DNA from 3 places in the Brevibacterium sp. HMSC22B09 genome. Region 3 is predicted to be linked to each of the others. Evidence: riboswitches for the same ligand, from Rfam matches in the RefSeq annotation. Region 3 holds a riboswitch; each other region holds the start of a gene.
What was found. Region 3 has a riboswitch for thiamine pyrophosphate ahead of thiM (hydroxyethylthiazole kinase). Riboswitches for the same ligand answer to the same signal wherever they lie in the genome.
Positions count from the first base shown of each region.

Region 1: it holds a riboswitch for thiamine pyrophosphate, as region 3 does, so the genes downstream of both, thiO (glycine oxidase ThiO) here and thiM (hydroxyethylthiazole kinase) in region 3, are expected to answer to the same signal.
Region 2: it holds a riboswitch for thiamine pyrophosphate, as region 3 does, so the genes downstream of both, HMPREF3087_RS08140 (ECF transporter S component) here and thiM (hydroxyethylthiazole kinase) in region 3, are expected to answer to the same signal.

Region 1 is NZ_KV785998.1:42,501-46,669, reverse strand. It holds gene HMPREF3087_RS01265 (ThiF family adenylyltransferase) at 1-544, opposite strand, end outside; gene HMPREF3087_RS01260 (thiazole synthase) at 541-1,407, opposite strand; gene thiS (sulfur carrier protein ThiS) at 1,355-1,591, opposite strand; gene thiO (glycine oxidase ThiO) at 1,588-2,673, opposite strand; TPP riboswitch at 2,659-2,765, opposite strand; gene mutM (bifunctional DNA-formamidopyrimidine glycosylase/DNA-(apurinic or apyrimidinic site) lyase) at 2,828-3,760, opposite strand; gene rnc (ribonuclease III) at 3,760-4,169, opposite strand, start outside.
Region 2 is NZ_KV786025.1:53,865-58,033, reverse strand. It holds gene HMPREF3087_RS08150 (ABC transporter ATP-binding protein) at 1-84, opposite strand, end outside; gene HMPREF3087_RS08145 (ECF transporter S component) at 81-773, opposite strand; gene HMPREF3087_RS08140 (ECF transporter S component) at 788-1,501, opposite strand; TPP riboswitch at 1,527-1,652, opposite strand; gene HMPREF3087_RS08135 (DNA cytosine methyltransferase) at 1,948-3,141, shown strand; gene HMPREF3087_RS08130 (Z1 domain-containing protein) at 3,164-4,169, shown strand, end outside.
Region 3 is NZ_KV786006.1:6,993-11,161, forward strand. It holds gene thiE (thiamine phosphate synthase) at 1-216, opposite strand, end outside; gene thiM (hydroxyethylthiazole kinase) at 213-1,070, opposite strand; TPP riboswitch at 1,058-1,151, opposite strand; gene guaB (IMP dehydrogenase) at 1,378-2,898, opposite strand; gene HMPREF3087_RS03425 (HsmA family protein) at 3,149-3,559, shown strand; gene HMPREF3087_RS03430 (pseudouridine synthase) at 3,637-4,169, opposite strand, start outside.

The DNA.
Region 1 (4,169 bases), on a different contig from region 3:
GGTAGAGGTCGCGGTAGGTGCCGGTCTTTCCCGCCCAGAAGACGCCCACCTGACCGGAGAAGCGCAGGACCGAACCCTGGATGACGGGTTTGCGCAGCATTTCGCACGCATCGGAAATGAGGTAGCGGGAATCGAAACTGTCGGTGCCGTCGATGACGAGGTCCGCATCCCGCAGCACGTGCAGGGCATTATCGGCGGTCAGTCGGTCGGTGTGGAGGGTCAGTTCGATGCCGGGGAACAGACCGCGGCACACATCGGCGGCTGATTCTGCTTTCAGCCTGCCGATATCGGATTCGGAGTGAATGACCTGGCGGTGCAGATTGCTGCGTTCGACAACGTCGTCATCGATGATCTCGATGTGGCCGACACCGGCTGCCGCCAGGTACTGCAGGACGGGAGCTCCGAGCCCGCCTGCGCCGACAACTGCGACGCGCGACTTCAGAAGCCTGGCCTGGCCTTCTTCGCCGAAACCGGCCAGGCCCATCTGCCGGCGGAAGCGATCCGCGTCCTCCGGTGTCAGATCGAGGTGCGTCTGATCAGTCACTGTGTGACCCCCATTCCGCGGAATCCTTCGGCCGGGTCGTGGCCGGTGACAAGCCCATCAAAGCTGCTGGAAGCAACAGCACCGTGCCGGCGTGTGGGAATCCGGCCGGCGCGTGCGGCCCAGTAGCCGGATTCAACGGCCATGCGCATGGCGCGCGCCATGGCAACGGGGTCTTCGGCGCGCGTGACGGCACTGGCCAGAAGAACAGCGGAACATCCCAGCTCCATGGCGAGTGCCGCCTCGGAAGCGGTGCCGATCCCGGCATCCAGCACCACCGGAACAGAGGCGCGCGAGCAGATGAGCTCGATGTTGTGCGGGTTGAGGATGCCCAGGCCGGAGCCGATCGGCGCACCCAGCGGCATGACGGCCGCGGCACCAGCGGATTCCAGTCGCTTGGCCACGGCAGGGTCATCAGATGTGTAGACGTAGGGCACGAAGCCGCGCTCGGCGAGCATTTCCGTGGCTTCGAGCGTGGCGATGACATCCGGCAGGAGGGTCTTTTCGTCCGCAATGACTTCGACCTTCACCAGCGAGGTTTCGCACGCTTCGCGAGCCAGTTCAGCGGTGAGCACAGCGTCGGCTGCGGTGTAGCAGCCTGCGGTGTTCGGCAGCACCTTGATGTCCAGTTCGGACAGCATGGCGAACAGCGAACCGGCTTCTGTCGGGCTGTAGCGGCGCATGGCGACGGTTGTGAGTTCAGTGCCGGATTCCTGCAGGGCTGCCCGCAGGTTGGTGTGGTCTACTGCCCCGCCGGTTCCCATGATGAGCCGGGAGGTCAGGGTGGTCGGGCCGATTGTCAGCGGCTGCACATCAGCCTCCCTGCACAGCTGTGACGATGTCGATGACCGCCCCGTCTTCAACATCCGTCTGGGCCCACCGTGCCCTTGGGATGACAGCTCCGTTGAGTGCTGCTGCGATGCCGGGTCGGCTGCCGTCTGCGGGTGTTCCGTCCGGGTTGAACTCCTTGTCGGTCGTGCGCGCCACGACGTCAAGCACCGTGAGCTTGCCGTCGAGCTCCTGCTCGGTGCCGTTGACCTTGATGCTCATGGGATCCTTCCTTCCGGGTGGGTGTCGGCGGCTTGGGCCGCCAGGCGGGATACGTACGGGGTCAGGAGGATGCCGTGCCGGGACAGTCCTCCTGCAACAACAACTGCCGAGGTGCCGCTCACCTGAGTCCGTGTCACCACTGGCATGTCGTCTTCTGTTGTGGGGCGAGCGCGGGTGGTCACGTCGATGAGGTCGCAGTCGCGCAACCCGGGAACAACCGTGATGGCATCAGCCAGGAGGTCGGCAACGCTGCCGAGGTCTGTGTCGGGGCGGTCTTCGCGGACGGATGCGCCGATGACGATTTCGCCGCTTGCCCGCGGCACGACGTACACGCTGCGGCCGGTGACGACGGCGCGGACAGTGCGGGATAGCAGCGGGCCGAAGCGCAGACGGTTTTCGGGTACTCGCACGCGGATGACATCGCCGTAGACCGGCCGTAGGCTCAGTGCCGCGTCTTCAGGCAGCCCCGCGATGTCGGCGATGCCCATGCCGGCGGCCACGACTGTCGTGTCGAAGCTGTGAAGAACGCCGTCAGCGGTTTCGACGGCCGCACCCTCTAGGCGGGTGACGCGCTGCCGGACAAGTGCCTCCGGTCCCAGTGCTTCCAGCATGGCGTTCGTGAAACGGCGTGGGTCGATGCGCAGGTCACCGGGGATTTCAGCCCCGGCTGACAGGCCCGGAGCCAGGGCGGGTTCGAGACGCGCGAGCCTGCTGCCGGGCAGGTGGTTGAACGCCAGTCCGCGTTCGCCGTAGGCCCTCTCCATTCGTTCGAGGTGTTCGCGGTCGCCGGGGTCCGCTGCCACCAGGAGGGTTCCGGCGGTTTCGTAGCCGACCGCGTCATGTGGCATCCCGAGCAGTTCCAGGAACTCCGGGTATTCGTCGAGGGCTTTCTGCATGATGGGCAGCAGACTGTCTTGGCCGAACTGGACTTCAGCAACGGGGGCGAGCATGCCGGCGGCCGCGTAGGAGGCTCCGCTGACCGGCGCGGGATCGAAAACGGTGACATCGTGGCCTGCGCGCTGCAGCCGCAGGGCTGTGGCGAGTCCGAGGATTCCCGCCCCGATGACCGCTGTCTTCACCATTCTCCTCACGTCGGCATGATCCGCTTCGAGTGCTGATGGTCGGCCGCTTCGCCCTCTCAGCCGGGCGTGTCCCGGCTCCCATGAACCGCCCTCAGAGTAAGCCTCCGACGGTGCTGGAGCAAATAGCCTGCGCTCTTGGAACAAGCGGGCGGTGTCAGTACCGCCTCTGGGGTTTCTGGCAGGTGGGGCACCAGTGGGATGTGCGTCCGGCAATCGTGCTGCTGCGCACGGTTTCACCGCACCGGGTACACGGACTGCCGGCTTTGCCGTAGACGCCGAGGCTGCGGTCGAAGTATCCGGATTCGCCGTTGACGTTGACGTACAGTTCGTCAAAGCTCGTTCCGCCGGCCTCAATGGCACGGGCCATGACGTCCCGGGCGGCGTGCAGGGTGTTTTCAATCCGGCTGATGCGCAGGCGGTCGGTCCGGGCGGCAGGGTGGACTCCCGCGGCGAAAAGCGCCTCGTCAGCGTAGATATTGCCGATTCCGGACACCACGCCCTGATCCAGCAGAGCGGCCTTGATTGCTGTGCGGCGGCCCTTGAGAGTCCGCGCTAAGCCTTCCGCATCGAATCCGTCCTCGAAGGGGTCCGGTGCAATCCGGGCGGCCGAAGCCGCAACCAGACGCGGCGAGCCAAGCCCCGTCACGAGAGGCTCCAGGCCGATGTGGCCGAAGATCCGCTGATCGACAAACCGCATCTGCCACGGGGTCCCGTCGGCTGAGCACATGTCGAACACGGCCCTGGTGTGCCGATGCACGGCATCGGCGGCGGTGTGGATCCTCACCTGCCCTGACATGCCGAGGTGGAGGGCCACTGCCCAGCCGGCCGGCACCTCGGAAGCGGAGTCGGGAAAGACGGAGCCTGTGGCCAGGGGCAGCCACATGAACTTGCCGCGGCGGCACGCCCCTTCGACACGACCGCCGGGAACAGAGGCGGTCAGACGGTCAACAGCGGTCGCATCGACCGTGCGCTTAGAGGTGGTGCCCAGAATGCGCGGGTCGAGCACCCGCAGGGATTCGATTCGCGAGCCGACCGCCCACGGTTCAAGCCCGCGGCGAACGTGCTCAACTTCCGGCAGTTCCGGCATCAGGCGCGGGACCAGTCGGGGTGTTTCTCCCGGATGGCCTTGACGGCTGCTTCGGCGGCGACGAGTTCGGCGTTCTTCTTCGACGTTCCCTCACCGCTGCCCCACGTGGTGTCGCCCAGCTGTGCTTGCGCCGTGAAGACGCGCGCGTGGTCGGGTCCTTCCGAGGTGATGTCGTAAGTCACGACTCCCAGGCCGAGGTCCGCGGCGGCTTCCTGCAGGGTGGTTTTGTAGTCCATGCCGGCACCGAGGTTGACGGCGTCATCGAGCATGGGGTCAACGAACCTGTGCACGAGGTCTTCCGCTACCTGCCGGCCCTGGCTGATGTAGCAGGCGCCGATGATCGCTTCGACTGTGTCGGCCAGGATCGAGTCTTTGTTGCGCCCGCCGGTGAGCTCTTCGCCCTTGCCCA
Region 2 (4,169 bases), on a different contig from region 3:
GGCCGGTTCTGAACGGCCGGAGTGGTACCAGGTGAACCCGCGGGCGGACACTGCCGCGGGTCGGGATGACGAGGTGGTGGTCACGAATCTGCGGGACTTTCACTTTCTGAGGGGCTCCCCCGGTGACCCGCACCTTCGGGTGAGGAGGCGGCGTGAGGTGGGCGGCGCCTCGGGCGCGGGTCGGTGCCGGATGCGAATCCGGTCAGCACTCCGGTCCGGCGGATGGCGCGGTAGACGAACCAGCCGCCCAGGCCGGCGAATACGGGTCCGGAGACCAGGGCGCAGGCGGCGAAGACCAGCTGCCATTCGAGGGCCCAGCCGGCGTTCCAGAAGATGTTGTCGGTGATGGAGACCGAAATGGCGGGTGCTAGGCCTGCGAAGACGGAAATGCCGAGGGTGTAGCGGCGGTAACGGGTCAGGGCGAAGACGAGTTCGGTCATGATGCCCTGGCACAGGCCGGTGAACAGGATGACCGGGCCGAAGACGGAACCCAGGAGAGCTTCGGTTGCTGCGGCGATGAGTTCGCACACGATCGCGGCGCCGGGTTTGCGGATGATGAGTGCCCCCACGGGCCCGGCCAGCAGGTAGAGGCCGCCGACTAGGCCCGTGGTTGGTGGGAACACGAGGTTGAACGGGACGTCGATGATCGGCCGCAGGGACGTCCACGCGAAGTACACGGCACCGAGTGCGACGGCGAGCACTGCTGCGACGATGATGTCAACGGTGCGCCATGTGAGGCTGCGTGTGGGCGTGGTGTGTGCGGTGTGGGTCATCGGGGTCTTTCAGTTCATGTGCGGTTGGGGGTTGTGTGCTGGCGGGGTGTGGTTGTCGTCCGCCCGGAAGCGAAGGCTGACAGTGCGCCTGTGGGCACGATTGCCTTCCACAGGAGCCATGCACCCAACCCGGAAATGATAATGCTGGAGGCGATTCCGCACACGGCGTAGACGACCTTGAATGTCATAGCCCATTTGGCGTAGTACATGACTATTTCGCCGACCACCAGGGCGACACCTGCGCCGAGGCCGGACAGGAGCATGACGGGCAGGTTCCATTTGCGGTAGAGGAAGGCGAGGAGCACGATTTCGGCGCCGGCTCCCTGCAGGAGGCCGGAGATGATGGCGGTTGCACCGAAGTGGGAGCCGAGCACTGCTTCGACGACAGCGGCGAGTGTTTCGGCGATGATGGCCGCACCGGGTTTGCGGACGATGATTCCGGCCAGTGGCCCTGCAAGCACCCAGATGCCGCCGAACAGGCCGACCAGTGGTGGGAATGCGACGGTCCAGAGTTCGAAGACGCCCCAAATGGCAGCGACTCCCCAGAAGATGACGCCGACTGCTACTGCGATGACGACGGTGACGATGATGTCAACGGTCCGCCAGCGCAGGCTGGTTTTTGTCTGCGTGCTCTGTGGCCGTGGGTTTTTCGTCTGTGCTGACGAGGTGGTGTTCGGGTTGCTTGGGTTGGTGTGGTGTCCGGGCTGGACACGGTTGTCCTGTGTCATGAGTCCTCCTCAAGGCAAGGAGGGGTCAAGAGTGTGCTCGACTTCCTTCGCCGGTGCTAACCGGGCAGGTTCGAGGGTCTGCGGCATCGCACTCTCAGCGCCCTTGTTCGGATCTCTAGGTTTGATCCGAGGCGCTCCCCTGTCGTACGGCCGATACCTTAGCAAGGACAGTGCGCTGGCGCACGGGATTGGGTGGAAGGACACAGTTCGCATGAAGACGGTGCCACCTTAGACCCGAGGCCACTCGTGGTGGGATTCTCGAATGAGCGCCGCTGCGTACCCATGGAATTACAGCCCATCGGCTCAAGGCCAGCGTTTCTATTCGCTTATGTCAGTGCCTGGCGATATGCTGCATCAGGAAGTCAAAGTCAGCCACGAATCGCCAAACTCGGGGCAAAGACAAAAACCGACTATTGCGGGATCTGCAGACCGGGAGGTAGGCGCTGGTGGCTGCTCATTACTCCATGGGGGAGTTCTTTTCAGGTCCCGGCGGGCTGTCCCTCGGCGCATCAATGGCTGCTGAATCGTTCAATGAGCACGTCGTACCAGCAAACTCAAACACGGACCCTATAGTTCTTGAGCACCAATGGGCTGTCGACATCGACAGCGATTCCTGCGAAACCTACAGGAATAACATCCTCGCCCACCGGCCTCAAGCCGTCCGAAACATTGACGCCCGTGAGGCAATCAAGGACTTAGATTCTTTTGAACCCATCGATGGTTTTGCGTTTGGTTTCCCGTGCAACGACTTCAGTCTTGTGGGCAAACAGAAAGGCCTGTTGGGCGATTTCGGTGGGCTATACCAAGCCGGCGTAGCAGTATTGAATAAAAAAGAGCCTAAATGGTTTGTTGCCGAAAATGTCGGTGGAGTTCGAAGCGCCAATCAAGGTGACGCATTTAAGCAAATACTTGCTGACCTGCAGGCGGCAAAGGGAAAAAGCTACGACATTGTTCCCCATTTGTACCGATTCGAAGAGTACGGTGTCCCACAGACTCGGCACCGAGTCATCATTGTTGGAATCCACAAGGATGAACAAGTCAGATTCAAGGTCCCGGCGCCTAGTCACGGACCAAGAAACAATGCTTTAAACCTTCCCAGGTACGTTTCAGCTGAAACCGCGCTTAGCGCAACATATCCAGCAGGATTGAACGTCAAACACACGGAAGATCCTGTTCACACTGAACGCGTACGGCAACGGTTGACATACATACCCGAAGGTGGCAACGCCTTTAGCGCTGCCATGCCAGAAAACCTCAAGCTGAACGTCAAAGGAGCAACACTCAGCCATATCTACAGGCGCCTGAGAAGAGAAGAGCCCAGCTACACCATCACCGGTTCAGGCGGGGGCGGCACGCACGTCTACCACTGGGAAGAGAACCGCGCACTCACTAACCGTGAGCGAGCCCGGCTGCAGACATTTCCTGACGATTTCAATTTCAGCGGCTCACGCTCATCGGTTCGAAAACAGATCGGGATGGCTGTGCCGCCACTCGGCGCAAAAACAATTTTCGAGGCACTCTTCAAAACCTTGAATGGCATCACCTACGACACAACAGAGCCTAACCTTCTAGAAGTGCTCAGAGAGTCGAAGGGCATCCTGCCGTCATGGAGTCAGATTCGCACCCAGCTTTTTAACTAGCCGCACTCAACGACGAGGAAGAATGATGGACGAGAACGAGCGCCGCACGATTGAGATGGTCTACGGTTTCCACCGTAAGACACAGAACCGGGAAGAGGCCGAAGCAGCGACGCGCAGACAGCTCAGCACCTATGGCAAGGCTGTGCTGGATGAATTCTTCAACGAGCTAGAACAACTCCGCCAAAAATCCACAACTCTCTTCGTCAATGACATATCGGCCCGGCAGGACATCAAGGAGCGAGGATGGTACTTCCCCGACTCGGACGGTGATCTTTGGAGGAGTCTCAAGGACAAGATGCTTGACAGCGGCCTCCGCGAAGCAGTCAACAACATCGACAACGAAAGTGACGCCATAGTTGCAGCCTCCGCAGAGCCCTACCAGTTGAAAGACAGGCGCAAGGGCCTTGTCATCGGCAACGTTCAATCCGGAAAGACGGCGAATTACGCATCGGTCATTGCGAAAGCTGTAGATGCCGGCTACCGATTCATCATCGTCCTTGCCGGTCTTCACAATAACCTTCGCGGGCAGACACAAAGACGGCTCGACAGAGACCTCGGCGTGGAAGATGGCCCCCTCCCGTGGTATCGACTTACGTCATCAGACAGCGACTTCGGTCCAGGCGATGCGCGCAACGCCGAGGCAATGACACAGGGCACTCAGCCTGTCTTAGCTGTTGTCAAAAAGAATTCATCGCGCTTGAGAAACCTGCGCAACTTTCTTCGCCAAATCAGCCTGGATACCCGCGAATCTCGTTTCCCGATTCTCATTATCGACGACGAATCCGACCAAGCAACGCCCGATTCATCCAAAGAAGGCGCGCAGGAAACAACCGCAATCAACACCCTCGTTCGGCAAATTTGGGATGAGGTCAAAAACGGCACGTACATCGGATACACCGCTACCCCCTTCGCCAACGTCTTCATGAGTTCAGATGACCGACTCGGCGATGGGCACGGTGTCGATATGTATCCCGATGACTTCATCTACGTGATGAAAACACCGGACGCATACTTCGGAGCAGAGCGTC
Region 3 (4,169 bases):
GGCCTGCTGAACAGCATCGAGCACGCTCACCGTGAGCTTTTCGAAGCCGGCGTCGTCAATGTGCTTATCGCGCACCTGCACAATGCCCACTCCCCCGGCAATTGCCTGGGCGACGGTGTCGGCGACTGTGCGGCCAACACTTTCGGCCATCGCCGTGTCGGTCACCAGGTAGAGGTCAGTGCTGTATTCGGACAGGCGGCCCAGTGGTGCGCTCATGCGATTCCTCCTGTTGTCCACGTGGTCTGGATCCGGGCTAGGTGTTCAGGTTGGGCAGCGTAGAGGCCGTCGAGGAAGTGCGCGGCAAATGTGCCGGGCCCGCTGGCTTTTTCGTGTGCCACCTGGGCGGCCGAGGTGAAGTGCAGGTGCGCTGTCGCTGCAGCCACGCCGGTGCTTACCTGCTGGCTGAGGTCCTGTGTTTGCGGAGTGTGGGCGGCCGCTGCCGCATAGGCGGCGGTGAGCGCTCCTAGCGAGCACCCCGTGCCGATGACGCTGGGCATATAGGGGCTGCCGCCGCTGATTGTCACGGTGTGCGTGCCGGAATCGTCGGCAAAGACAATGGCGTCGGACTCCCCGGAAACAGCGACGACGATGCCTGACTGGGCGAGGCTTGCGGCTGCCCCGAGGGCGTCGTCAACTGAGTGCGTTGAGTCGGTTCCTCGGGCGCTGCCGGACTGCTGTGCCAGGCCGATGATTTCGGAGGCGTTGCCGCGCACAACGGCCGGGCGGCTGTTCAGTGCGCGCACAATCCGGGAGGTGCGGTGCCCGGAAATCCCAAAGCCCACGGGGTCGAGAACCCACGGTTTACCGGCCTGGTTGAAGGTGTCGATGGCACCGTCGGCTGACAGGTACTGGTGCGATGTTGGGGTGCCGAAGTTGATGAGCAGACCATCTGCAATGCCGGCGAAATCAGCAGCATCAGCTTCGTGGTCGATCATGGCGGGACTGGCACCCGCTGCCAAAAGCACATTCGCGGCGAACTGCTGAACAACCGTGTTCACAATGCAGTGCACTAAAGGCGTGCGCTGACGCAGAGACTCAAGCAGCGTGCCCGCATAGTCTTTGAGTTCCATGACATCCCTTCGCTGGTCCTAACCACACAGGTTCAACGGGTTAATCTCAGCCGCTGTATAACGGCACCCCGTGTCACTTCGCTCACCCTAACACCCACCACTGACACAAGCGCATGACGCAGAGCCACGGCACAATCCCGCTCCGCCGCAGACCGGTCCGCAGAGCAGCCGAGCAGACCAGAAAAGGCGCGCTCCACCTCGTGAGAAAGGGTCTGTGAGAAAAACCCAGAAAAACAGCTGTGCGCCCGGCCAGAGGCTCGGGCGCACAGCAGATATTCACAGCAGCAGCCGGTCAGGCTGCGGCGGATCAGTGGTAGTTGGGGGCTTCCTGGGTGATCTGAATGTCGTGCGGGTGGCTTTCCTTCAGACCCGCGGTGGTCAGGCGCACAAACTGGCCCTTGTCCTTCAGTTCCGGAATCGAGCGGGCACCCACGTAGAACATGGTCTGGCGCAGGCCGCCGGTCAGCTGGTAGGCGACCTGGCGCAGCGGACCGCGGTAGGCCACGCGCCCCTCAATGCCTTCCGGCACGAGGTCGGTGTCAGTGGCGACATCAGCCTGGAAGTAGCGGTCCTTCGAGTATGACTTGCCCTTGCGCGGCGCCATTGCGCCCAGCGAACCCATACCGCGGTAGGCCTTGTACTGTTTGCCGTTGACCAGGATGAGTTCGCCGGGGCTTTCCTCACAGCCTGCCAGCAGCGAACCGAGCATGACCGAATCAGCGCCGGCAACAAGAGCCTTGCCGATGTCACCCGAGTACTGCAGACCACCATCGCCGATCACGGGCACTCCGGCTTCGCGGGCGGCCTGGTACGCCAGGTTGATGGCGGTGACCTGCGGAACGCCCACACCGGCGACAACGCGCGTGGTGCAGATGGAGCCTGGGCCCACACCCACCTTGATGGCGTCAGCGCCGGCGTCGATGAGTGCCTGAGCGCCCGCGCGGGTGGCCACGTTGCCGCCGATGACCTGCACGTTCTTGAACGCCGGGTCTTTCTTCAGCGACTTGATCATGTCCGTCACACCGCGGGCGTGGCCATTGGCGGTGTCGACCACAAGCACGTCCACACCGGCTTCGGCCAGCAGGCCCGCGCGCTCAAAGGCATCGCCGTAGAAGCCGACCGCAGCACCGACGAGCAGGCGGCCTTCGCCGTCCTTCGACGCGTCGGGGTATTCGTCGCGCTTGACGAAGTCCTTGACCGTGATGAGGCCCTGGATCTTGTTGTTTTCGTCGACCAGCGGGAGCTTTTCGATCTTGTGCTCTGCCAGAAGTTCGTAGGCCTTCTCAGCCGAAACGTCGTGCGGGGCGGTGATGAGCGGCATCTTGGTCATGATTTCGCCGACCGTGGTGGTGGCGAAGTCAGCGCGCGGCACAAAGCGGAGGTCGCGGTTGGTGATGATGCCGACCAGCGTGTCATCGTCATCAACCACCGGCAGGCCGGAAATGCGGTACTGGCCACACATGTAGTCGAGTTCTTCGAGCGACTTTTCGGCGGTGATCGTCACCGGGTCGGTGATCATGCCGGATTCGGAGCGCTTGACGTAGTCGACCTGGGCAGCCTGGTCTTCTTTCGACAGGTTGCGGTGAATGATGCCCAGACCGCCGAAGCGGGCCATGGCGATTGCCATGCGGGATTCCGTCACGGTGTCCATAGCGGCTGAGACCAGCGGAACCGCGATGTCGAGTTCGCGCGTCAGCCGGGTTTTCGTCGAAGCTTCCGACGGGATGACATCGGTGTCGCCCGGCAGCAGCAGGACGTCGTCATAGGTCAAGCCGGTAAGCGAAAACGGATCTTCTGCGTCTTTGAAATGCTGGTGAACCTCTGGCACGAGAACCCTTCCTCCGGTTGGACCGCTGCCGCCTGATGTGCGCGGGACATGTGCTTGACACGTGCCTGCCGTCCGCGGCTTTTTTCTGAACCTATCCTAAGGGGTTCGCGCACGCGTAAGCGGCGCGGGTTGGATGGTCATGTGGGCGGTGCGCTTGGTGCCGCTCACGCGCAGAATCATCCGAAAGTATGACCCCAAGTTCAGCTTTCTGCGCGATGTGCAGAAAGTAGGAACGCGCGAGGCTGAAGGCATGCTGATTCTTGCGATTGTCCTCATTTCACTGGCACTGGTTTTCTACACGATCGGCGTGTGGGCCGAGCGGCTGAAGAAGACCCTCACCTGGCCGCACGTGGCCCTGTTCGGACTGGGTCTGCTATTCGATGCTTCCGGCACCGAGGTCATGCGCCGCATTGCCGCCGCAGGCAATTCGACAATGTCGAACGCCCCCGATGGTTCTCTCGCCCAGATCCTGTCGATCACCATGGCGATCACCGGCCTGATTGCGCTGATCCTCATGGCGGTGCACTTCTTCTGGGCGCTCATTGTGATGATCAAGGGCACCGAACGCGCCAAGGCCATCTTCCACAAGTTCTCCGTGACTGTGTGGGCCATCTGGCTGGTGCCCTACCTGACCGGAATGGTCTCCTCAATGGTCGCGTGAGCGTGCGGCTGACGAGGTACCGGTCCGGCTGACGAGGTACCGGTCCGGCTTACGAGGCGCCGCTCACCACGCCGTTCTCACCGAGCCAGCCCCGTGGGCACGCTGAGTGGGAAGTTCGACTGGAACTCCCGCGCTTTCCCGCTGAGCGGATCAAGAAACCGAAGCCCGTCTGCCACCAGCTGCAGCGGATCGGAAAAGTCATACGGGTCCGGCGCCCAGTCGGCCGGGTAAACGGGATCACCCACCATCGGCACACCCAGTCCATTCAGATGGACGCGCAGCTGATGGGTTTTTCCGGTGACCGGTTCTAAGGCGAACTCGCCGATTGAGGTGAGCTCCGCCTCGTGATTTGGGAGTGAGGCTTCCGGCCCTACGACCGGTGCCGAATCCGGCGGGAGCCGGCGGGCAACTCGGCCGCGAACACCCTCGAACCGCAAACGGGTTTCGGTGTTGGGCGCACCGGAAATTTCGACCACTTGGCGGTCGCCTTTGGTTTTGTGCAGGCGGGTGCGGCGGACGGCCGGCAGCGCATCGGGGTCGAAATCGTCCGGCAGCCAGGCCAGCGCCCGGTAGGTTTTGTGCACGCGGCGGTTTTGGAAGAGGACCTGGT